3 regions of the Cellulosimicrobium sp. MI9406 genome follow, and region 2 is predicted to be linked to each of the others. Evidence: predicted binding sites of a transcription regulator. Region 2 holds the regulator's gene; each other region holds the start of a gene.
What was found. The regulator LexA, encoded in region 2, represses DNA repair genes until DNA is damaged. The targets are predictions, from matches to a motif close to TCGAACANNTGTTCGA.
Positions count from the first base shown of each region.

Region 1: MT994_RS04265 (YbaK/EbsC family protein) is a predicted target of LexA. The motif match lies at 1,034-1,049, and genes of this name have one in related genera.
Region 3: ruvA (Holliday junction branch migration protein RuvA) is a predicted target of LexA. The motif match lies at 1,263-1,278, and genes of this name have one in related genera.

Region 1 covers NZ_JALIZI010000002.1:276,064-279,332, forward strand. Annotated here, with positions in the region: gene MT994_RS04260 (hypothetical protein) at 1-953, opposite strand, end outside; gene MT994_RS04265 (YbaK/EbsC family protein) at 1,333-1,914, shown strand; gene MT994_RS04270 (AAA family ATPase) at 1,996-3,269, opposite strand, start outside.
Region 2 covers NZ_JALIZI010000007.1:89,849-93,117, forward strand. Annotated here, with positions in the region: gene nrdR (transcriptional regulator NrdR) at 1-82, opposite strand, end outside; gene MT994_RS14075 (LysM peptidoglycan-binding domain-containing protein) at 451-825, opposite strand; gene lexA (transcriptional repressor LexA) at 1,163-1,897, shown strand; gene MT994_RS14085 (L-lactate dehydrogenase) at 2,012-3,019, opposite strand; gene MT994_RS14090 (ATP-dependent DNA helicase) at 3,049-3,269, opposite strand, start outside.
Region 3 covers NZ_JALIZI010000006.1:138,024-141,292, reverse strand. Annotated here, with positions in the region: gene ruvB (Holliday junction branch migration DNA helicase RuvB) at 1-533, opposite strand, end outside; gene ruvA (Holliday junction branch migration protein RuvA) at 536-1,171, opposite strand; gene ruvC (crossover junction endodeoxyribonuclease RuvC) at 1,371-1,940, opposite strand; gene MT994_RS12660 (YebC/PmpR family DNA-binding transcriptional regulator) at 2,148-2,909, opposite strand; gene pdxT (pyridoxal 5'-phosphate synthase glutaminase subunit PdxT) at 2,916-3,269, opposite strand, start outside.

The DNA of each region.
Region 1 (3,269 bases), on a different contig from region 2:
GCGAGGAACGCGGGCCAGTCCTCGTGGACGAGCGGGAGCTCGACCTCGAGCCGCGCGGGGCGCGCGGCTCCCCCGCGGCCCGCGCGCTCGACGACGAGGGTGCGACGGCGCAGCCAGCCCGCGCCGCGGTCCGCCCCGGACCAGCCGCCGCCCGTCACGGTGAGCGCGACGTGCGCGCCCGGCCACGTCCCCGCGGCGACGAGCAGCGCCCCGCGCTCGCGTGCCCGCGCGGCCAGGCGTCGTCGGTCGGGGTCGGTGAGGGCGGCGTCGGGCCCGACGACCACGACGTCCAGGCCGTCGACGAGCGCCGAGATCGCGAGCGCCGCGTCCGGGCCGGGCCGCGGGACGAGCACGACGCGGTCGAGGTCGGCGCCGGCGTCGGCGGCCGCGAGCAGCCCGACGGCGGGGAACCCGACGGCGGCGGTCCACGCCCCGGCCTGTGACGGCCGCGCGACGAGCGCGAGCAGGAGGCTCGTCGAGCCGCGCACCGCCAGCACGGTGCCGCGCTGGAGGGCGCCGAGCGGGAGGAGCGGCGCGAGCGCGTCGTGCACCGGCCACACCCGCTCGTCCGTGCCCGCGTCCCGGCTCGCGCCCGAGGTCCGGACGTGGCGGGTGCGGGCGCGTGCCGGAGGGTCGGGCGGTGCGGGGGCGGGCCGCACGACCGGCGAGGCGGCGGCGTCCGCGAGCGGGGCGACCTCGGTGAGGAGGGCGGTGCCGGCGCGCAGGAAGGTGTCGGCACGCGGGGCGGTCTCGGTGCGCGGGACGACGGCCGGTGCCGCCGGGGCGGTGAGCGGTTCCGGGGCCGGGGGGGCGACGACGGGACGGTGTCGGCGGACGCCCGTACGCTCCTCCGCACGGCGCAGGACGGCACGGGCGCGCTCGGCCTTGTCGACGGCCGCAGCCGTCGGGCCTGGTGCCCCCGCCCGTTCGGCGGGGTCGGCGAGAAGGGTCATCTCGCCTCCCGGGATGCTGCTCGGACGGGACGCGCACCGCGCGTCGACTGCTGGGGGCGTCGTTCTGCACCCGCCAGTGTTCGAACAAACGTTCGAACACTTCCAGTGAACGACCGCCGCTCCGAGGTGTCAACTCCGCAGGTCGGAGGCGCCTGCTTCGTCCGAGATGCCCACCCCAACCTTCGACCCCCACTGGAGACTTGCCCGAAACCCTCGACCTCTACCTGACCCTCCTCCCCCGCCGACCATGCAGCTGTCGCCCGTCCGGCGGGCGGCACGGGCTGCGACCGCATGCTCGGCGGGCTCGAGGGGCTCCGGGGGCGTGTTCGGCATCCGGCCTCTCCCGCGCGGCGGCCCGCCGGGGTGGCAGGCTGACGCCATGGACGCCCGCACGACCCTGCCCACGCTCGGCTCGCTCACCTGGGAGCCGGCGCTCGACCACCTCGACCTCGTCGCCCCCGTGACCGCCGACGCGCTGCGCCGGTGGGCCGACGCCGACCCGGACGTCGCGACGCTCGTCGCCGTGACGGAGATCGACCCCGACCTCGCCGACACCGCGACGCTCAACACCGCGTTCGACCTGCCCGTCGAGGCCTCGGCGAACTGCGTCGTCGTGGGCGGCACGCGGGCGGGCGACGAGCGCATCGCCGCCGCCGTCGTGCGGGCGCACACGCGCGCCGACGTCAACACGCGCGTCCGCAAGCTGCTCGACGTGCGCAAGGCGTCGTTCCTGCCGACCGACCGCGCGACGGCCGAGTCCGGGATGGAGTACGGCGGCATCACGCCCGTCGGGCTGCCCGAGGGGTGGCGCGTGCTCGTCGACTCCCGCGTCGTGACCGACGGCGCGCTCGCGCTGATCGGCAGCGGCGTGCGGCGCTCGAAGCTGCTGCTCCCCGGCGACCTGCTGGGCCGCCTGCCCGGCGTCGAGGTCGTCGAGGACCTGGCCGTCCCGGTCGCCTGACCCGTCCCACCCTGCCGAGCACGACCTGGCGGTCGCCACGGGCGGCCTGACGACCGCCAGGTCGTGCTCGACGCCCGGTGGTCAGCGATCCAGGACGACGAGCCGCTGCGTCGCGCGCGTCATCGCGACGTAGCGGTCGACCGCGCCCTCGATGCCGTCGCCGAACGCCTGCGGCTCGACGAGCACCACGAGGTCGAACTCGAGGCCCTTCGCCGTCTCGGGCGTGAGCCACCGCACCCGCGCGGACCCCTCGCCCTCGCCACCGGCGCAACCGACCCTGCCGTCCGACTCCTCGCCGGACGGCCCGGACGGCCCGGACTGCTCGGACGGCTCGGACGGCTCGGTGGCACCGATGACGCACGCCGTGCCGTCCCCGTGCTCGGCGAGCCACGCGCCGAGGACCGCGTCGAGGTCCGCGACCGCCCCGTGGGCCACGGGCACGCCCGTGCTGCGCACCGACGTCGGGACGTTCGCGTCCGGGATCGCGGCCCGGACGACGGGCTCCGCCTCGGCCATGATCTCCCGCGGCGTGCGGTAGTTGACGCTCAGCGACGCCTCCTCGACGCGGGCGAAGCCCACGCGCGCGAGCCGCTCGCGCCAGCCCTCGGGGAAGCCGTGGCGCGCCTGGGCCCGGTCCCCGACGACCGTGACGCTGCGCGACGGGCAGCGGCTGAGGACCATCTGCCACTCGGCGTCGGTGAGCTCCTGCGCCTCGTCGACGACGACGTGCGCGAAGGGCCCCGCGAGGCGGTCCGGCGTCGCGACGACGAGCGCGCCGTCGTCCACGAGCGCGTCGCGCAGGTCCTGGCCGCGGAGCATCTGCATGACCCCGAGCTCGCTGTCGTCGGTCGCCACGAGGTGGTCGACGACGTCGTCCATGCGCGCGCGCTCCGCCGCCACGGCGGCCTCGTTGCGGCGGCGTCGGCGCGACGCCTCCGGGTCGCCGAGCCGACGGCGCGCGGCGTCGAGCAGCGGGAGGTCCGCCGTCGTCCAGGCGTGCGCGTCCTCGCGCTGGAGCGCGCGCACCTGCTCGGGCGTGAGCGACGGCGCGCACAGGCGCAGGTAGGCGGGCACGGACCACAGGTCTGCCACGAGGTCCGTCGGCTCGACGAGCGGCCACGCGCGGTCGAACGCGGCGCCGAGCCCGCGGTGGCCGCGCAGGGCGCGGCGCACGTCGTCGGCCTCGACGTCGACGCCGTCCTCCGCGGCTCCCCCGCAGGCCTTGTCCACGAGGATCTCGACGAGCGCGGCCCAGACGTCGTCGCGCGCCTCGTTGTGCGGGGTGCCCGGGTCGACGGACTCGAACGCCTCGGCCCAGTCGGCCGGGGAGAGCCAGACGTCGGCCCACGGCGTCT
Region 2 (3,269 bases):
GCCGGCGGATGGAGGCACCGTCGTCGGACGTGCGGGAGTCGACGACGCGGGAGTCCGCGTGACGGCAGAACGGGCAGTGCATGGCGGGCTCCTCCGCGGGTCGCGCCGACAGGTCGGCGCGACGAACGTATGTCGTCGCGGGCGCGCGGTGCAACACGCCGACGACGCGCCCGGCCCCAGGCAGCAGAACGGGGGCGGTCGAAGTCGACCGCCCCCGTCGGGACGCCCCCGTCCCCATCTCGCGCGCGACTCGCCTCGCGCGCGGCGACGTGCACAGGAGTCGCGGTGGTCCGCACACTCCTCGCCTCGTCCGCCCAGCCCCCCAGCCGGCGCGTGAGGTGACACTAACTTAGGCGGACCTAAGGCGCCGGCGCAACCCTCGGCCGCAACCTGTCGCGCGTCGGCGCCGTGTGCTGCGTCACAGGACCAGGAGTGCGCTCGCGCGCGGCGTCACCGTTCGGCGACCGGGAGCAGGATGGTCTGGCCGGCCTGCACGCCGGACGACGACAGGCCGTTCAGCTCCACGAGCCCGCTGACCACCTCACGAAGGTCCTCCCCCGGGGTCGCGACGCCCTGGGCGAGCTCCCACAGCGTCTCCCCCGCGCTCACGACGTGGACGCGGACCTCGACCGGCTCCCCGGGCCCGCTCGCGACGGCCAGCCCGACCCGCGCCGCGAGGACGAGCACGACGGCCACGAGGAGCACGAGGACCGCACGGCCGCGTCGCGTGAGCCGCAGCGGCGCCTCCGGGCGCGCACCTCGCTCCGCTGCGCCGCCCCGCCCGAGCGCGGCCGGCGCTGCCGTCGCCATCGCCACCGTGTCCATGTCCCCTCCGTCCCGGCCCGCGAGCCCGATCGCCTTCCCCGGTCGATCGGACCCGCGCGCCCGTCTCATCTCCGCGCCGACCCGTTGCGGTCGAACACCTGTACGTAGAACATCTGTACGAAGGTCTATCACGAACGACCCACAGAGTCGAGACATGCTCGAACAGGTGTTTGATTCGTGTCGCATCCTCCCCTAGCCTGGGGTCAGGTCGGTTCGCCGGACATGTCCGCTCGGACCCGGAGGAGCGACCGAGGTCCCGGGGCGCACGCCCCCGGGGAGGGGAGGCCGCAGGCCCGGCTGGCGCCGGCGGCACGCGACGGACGAGGGCGGAGCGACCATGGCGGGACGAGGCACGGACAGGGCACGGGGGCTCGCCGAGGTGCGCGAGCTGCCGGACGGGTCGGCAGGGGGTGACGGGCTCACCCCGCGCCAGCGGCTCGTGCTCGAGACCATCCGCGCGTGCGTCGAGCAGCGCGGCTACCCGCCGAGCATGCGCGAGATCGGCGAGGCCGTCGGGCTCACGAGCCCGTCCTCCGTCAAGCACCAGCTCACCACGCTGGAGCGCAAGGGGTTCCTGCGGCGCGACCCGAACCGTCCGCGCGCCATCGAGGTGGTCCAGCCCGACGACGCCCGCCGTGCCACCCCGCTCGCGCCGGCAGGAACGGCCCCCGAGCCCGCGTACGACGAGGCCCACCCCGCGCCGTCGTACGTCCCCGTCGTCGGCCGCATCGCCGCCGGTGGCCCCATCCTCGCGGAGCAGGTCGTGGAGGACGTCTTCCCGCTGCCGCGCCAGCTCGTCGGCGAGGGAGAGCTCTTCCTCCTGCGCGTGCAGGGCGACTCGATGATCGACGCCGCGATCTGCGACGGCGACTGGGTCGTCGTGCGGCGCCAGCCGGTCGCGGAGAACGGCGAGATCGTGGCCGCCATGATCGACGGCGAGGCCACCGTGAAGAGCCTGCGGCGCGCCGACGGCCACGTGTGGCTCATGCCGCACAACGCCGCGTACGACCCGATCCCCGGCGACGATGCCCAGGTGCTGGGGCGCGTCGTCTCCGTCCTGCGCAGCCTCTGAACGGTCCCCGAGCGTCTCCGGGCGCCCCTGCGGGCAGGCTCGGGACAGCACGAGAGCCGGGCGGTCCCTCGACCGCCCGGCTCTCGTCGTGCCGGGCCCGACGGGCCCGTGGGCTCAGAGCCCGAAGCGTCGCGCGACCGCGCGCAGCGACTCCGCGGACGAGCGCAGGCCCGCGAGCTCGTCGTCCGCCAGCGGGACCTCGACACGCTCCGTCGCGCCCCGGCGGTCGACGAGCGTCGGGAGCGACAGGCACACGTCCTCGAGCCCGTAGATGCCGTCGAGGAGCGTCGACACGGGCAGCACCCGGTGCTCGTCGGCGAGCACCGCCTCGATGATCCGGGTGCCCGCGAGCCCGACCGCGTAGTTGGTCGCGCCCTTGCCCTCGATGATCCGGTAGGCCGACTGCACGACCTCGCGCGCGATCTCGTCGCGCACGTCGCCCGTGAGCGGTCCCCGACCGCCGATGCCCTGCCACTCGAGCAGCGGCGCGCCGCCGATCGTCGCGGAGCTCCAGAGCGGGATCTCGCTGTCGCCGTGCTCCCCCGCGATGTACGCGTGCACGTTCTGCACCGCGACGCCGCAGTGCTGCGCCACGAGGAACCGCAGCCGCGAGGAGTCGAGCACGGTGCCGCTGCCGAAGAGCTGCGTCGGGGGCAGCCCCGAGAATTTGAGCGCCGCGTACGTGACGATGTCGACGGGGTTGGTCACCATGACGTAGACGGCGTCCGGGGCCACCTCCACGAGGCCCGGCAGGATCGTGCGCATGAGCCCGATCGTGCCCTCGGCGAGGTCGAGGCGCGTCTGGCCCGGCTTCTGCTTGGCGCCGGCCGTGATCACGACGACGTCGGCCCCCGCGCACACCGCGACGTCGTCGGACCCCTCGACGCGCGCCATGGGCATGAACTGGATGCCGTGCTGGAGGTCGAGGACCTCGGCCTCGACCTTCGCGCGGTTGACGTCGAGGAGCGCCACCGTGCGCGCCGCGCCCCGCATGAGCGCGGCGTAGGCCAGCGTCGAGCCGACGGCACCGGCGCCGACGATCGCGAGCTTCGTCGTCCGCGCTCCCCCTCCCGGACCGCCCGTGGTCGCGTCGCCGGTGCCCTGCGGTGACGTGCTCGTCATGTCGCCTCCGTGAAGTCGCTGGAAAGGGCTCAGCCTAGGGCGGCGAGGCGGCGGAGCGCAGCGGTGGCCACGTCGCGGTCGGTCGTCTGCCAGAACCCCGGCATGGACCGCGTGAGGAACGACCCGTAGCGCGCCGTCACGAGCCGCGGGTCCAGGACCGCGACGACCCCGCGGTCGGCCGTGGACCGCACGAGCCGCCCGGCACCCTGGGCGAGCAGGAGGGCCGCGTGCGTCGCGGAGACCTGCATGA
Region 3 (3,269 bases), on a different contig from region 2:
GTCGTCGCGCCGACCGCCGTGAAGGGCGGCAGCGAGAGCGGGATGGCGCTCGCCCCGGCCCCCTTGCCCACGACGACGTCGACGCGGAAGTCCTCCATCGCCATGTAGAGGAGCTCCTCGGCCGGTCGCGCGAGCCGGTGGATCTCGTCGATGAACAGGACCTCGCCCTCCTCCAGCGAGGACAGCACCGCCGCGAGGTCGCCGGCGTGCTGGATCGCGGGCCCCGACGTCACGCGCAGCGACGTGCCGAGCTCCGCGGCGATGATCATGGCGAGCGTCGTCTTGCCGAGCCCGGGCGGACCTGACAGGAGCACGTGGTCGGGCGCGCTCCCCCGCGCGAGCGCGGCCTGGAGCACGAGCGACAGCTGGTCGCGCACGACGGCCTGGCCGACGAACTCCTCCAGCCGACGCGGGCGGAGCGCTGCCTCGGCCGCACGCTCCAGGTCGTCGGCGCCCGCCGCGACGATGCGCTCGGACGAGAACGTGCCGTCCCCGCCGAGGTCGTCGAGTCCCACCTGGTCGAAGGTCGCCATCGTCAGCTCCTCGGCCCGCCGAGCACCCGCAGCGCGGCACGCAGCGCGCCCGCCACGTCGGGTGCCTCGACGACGTCGACGCCCGCCTCGGCGAGCACGGTGGACACCGCGTCGTCCGCGGCCTTGAGGTTCCAGCCGAGCCCGACGAGCGCCTCGACCACCTGGTCGCGCCGGTCCTCCGGACGCGGCGCCGACGCCGAGGCGGTCGATCCCGCCTCGGGGGCGTCGGCGCCCGTGGGCGGGCCGAGCTTGTCGCCGAGCTCGAGCGCGATCCGCTGCGCGCCCTTGTTGCCGATGCCCGGGACGCGCACGAGCGCGGCGATGTCGGCACCCGCGACCGCACGACGCAGGCCGTCGGGCGTGTGCACGGCGAGCATCGCGAGCGCGAGGCGCGGTCCGACGCCGCTCACGGTCTGGACGGTCTCGAAGACGGCGCGCTCGTCGTCGTCGGCGAAGCCGTAGAGCGTGAACGAGTCCTCGCGCACGACGAGGCTCGTCGCGAGGCGCGCCGTCTCCCCCACGCGCAGGCCGGCGAGCGTGGCGGGCGTGGCGTGGACGAGGTAGCCCACTCCTCCGACCTCGAGCACGGCGCGGTCGAGCTGGACGCTCGCCACGACACCGCTCAGGGACGCGATCACGCAGGCTCCTCTCCCGGCCGGCAGCACCGACCTGGTCCGATGGTCCGCCGGCCCCGAGGACCGCCGTCGGGCCGCGCGCCGAGGGGGCGCGTCGAACACCCGTACGACCGCGGTCACTCTAGCAAGGGCCGCCCACCCGCCGACCGACCGACACGGACCGCCGGCACCCCCACCGGCACGACCGGCGGAACCGGCGCCGCTAGCGCGGCGCGCGCCGTCCCTTCGCCGCGTGCTCGGCGGCCGCCCAGGCGCGCTGCGCGGCCGTGAGCTCGTGCCGCTCGCCGCCCTGCAGGGCACCCGCGGGGCGCCAGAGGTGGCAGATCGCGAGCGCGAGCGCGTCGGCCGCGTCCGCGGGCTTCGGCGGCTCCGCGAGGCCGAGGATCCCCGCGACCATGCGCTGCACCTGCTCCTTGCCGGCGCGTCCGCTCCCCGTGACCGCGGCCTTGACCTCCGACGGCGTGTGCAGCGCGACGGGGACGCCCCGCTTCGCCGCCCCGACCATCGCGATGCCCGCGGCCTGCGCGGTGCCCATGACCGTCCCGACGTTGTGCTGCGCGAACACGCGCTCGACCGCCACGACGTCGGGCACGTGCTCGTCGAACCACGCGTCCAGCCGCTCCGCGATCCGCAGCAGCCGCAGGTCCACGCTCAGCTCCGGGTCCGTCCGGATCACCCCGACCGCGACGAGCTCGGCCCGCCGCCCCCGCGCGGAGTCCACCACCCCGACACCGCACCGGGTCAGCCCAGGGTCCACTCCGAGAACGCGCACCCCTCGACCCTTTCACGTGAACGGCACGGACCGGCCGTGCCACGCGGTCCGGCGACGGACCAGCCAGCGGTGGGGCCGGGAGGTCGGTGCGCGGTCGTGGCGGGCCTGGCGGGAGCGGCGCGAGGCACGAGCGCCGCGGATGGTAGACCGCGCGCCGACCTCCCGGCCACGCCGCGACCCGACCATCCGGACGCGACCTGAACCGGGTCAGTCGTCGTTCTCGAGCTCCGCCATGACCTCGTCCGACGCGTCGAAGTTGGCGTAGACGTTCTGCACGTCGTCGCTGTCCTCGAGCGCGTCGATGAGGCGCAGGATCTTGCGCGCGCCCTCGGCGTCGACCTCGACCTCCATCGACGGGTGCCAGATCGAGTCGGCGGAGTCGTACTCGATCCCCGCCTCCTGGATCGCGGTGCGCACGGCGACGAGGTCGCTCGCCTCGGACAGCACCTCGATGACGTCGCCGGAGTCGGTGACCTCCTCGGCCCCCGCCTCGAGCGCGGCGAGCATGACGTCGTCCTCGGTCACGCCCTCCGCCTTCGGCACGACGACGAGGCCCTTGCGCGCGAAGAGGTAGGACACGGAGCCCGGGTCGGCGAGGTTGCCGCCGTTGCGGCTGAACGCGAGGCGCACCTCGGAGGCCGCACGGTTCTTGTTGTCGGTGAGGCACTCGACCAGGACGGCGATGCCGTTGGGGCCGTAGCCCTCGTACATGATCGTCTGGTAGTCGACGGCGTCGGCGCCGGTGCCCGAGCCGCGCTTGACGGCGCGGTCGATGTTGTCGTTGGGGACCGACGACTTCTTCGCCTTCTGGATGGCGTCGAACAGCGTCGGGTTGCCCGCGGGGTCACCGCCGCCCGTGCGCGCCGCGACCTCGATGTTCTTGATGAGCTTCGCGAAGAGCTTGCCGCGCTTGGCGTCGATGGCCGCCTTCTTGTGCTTGGTCGTGGCCCACTTGGAGTGCCCTGACATGCGTTCCTACCCCTTCGCGATTCTGACGAACAGCTCGTGCACGCGCGCGTCCCCGGAGATCTCCGGGTGGAACGAGGTGGCGAGCAGCGATCCCTGCTGGACTGCGACGATCCTACCGGCGGCAGCCGCCGGGATGCCGGGTGCGCCGTGCTCGGGGATCCGGGCGAGCACCTCGACCCCGGGCCCGGCCTCCTCGACCCAGGGCGCCCGGATGAACACGGCGTGCACCGCGTCCCCGTCCCGGCCCGGTCTCGGTGCGTCGTCGCGCCCGTCGTCCGCCGGCGCCAGGCCGGCGAACGCGAGGTCGGTCTCGAACGAGTCGACCTGGCGGCCGAACGCGTTGCGGCGGACCGTCACGTC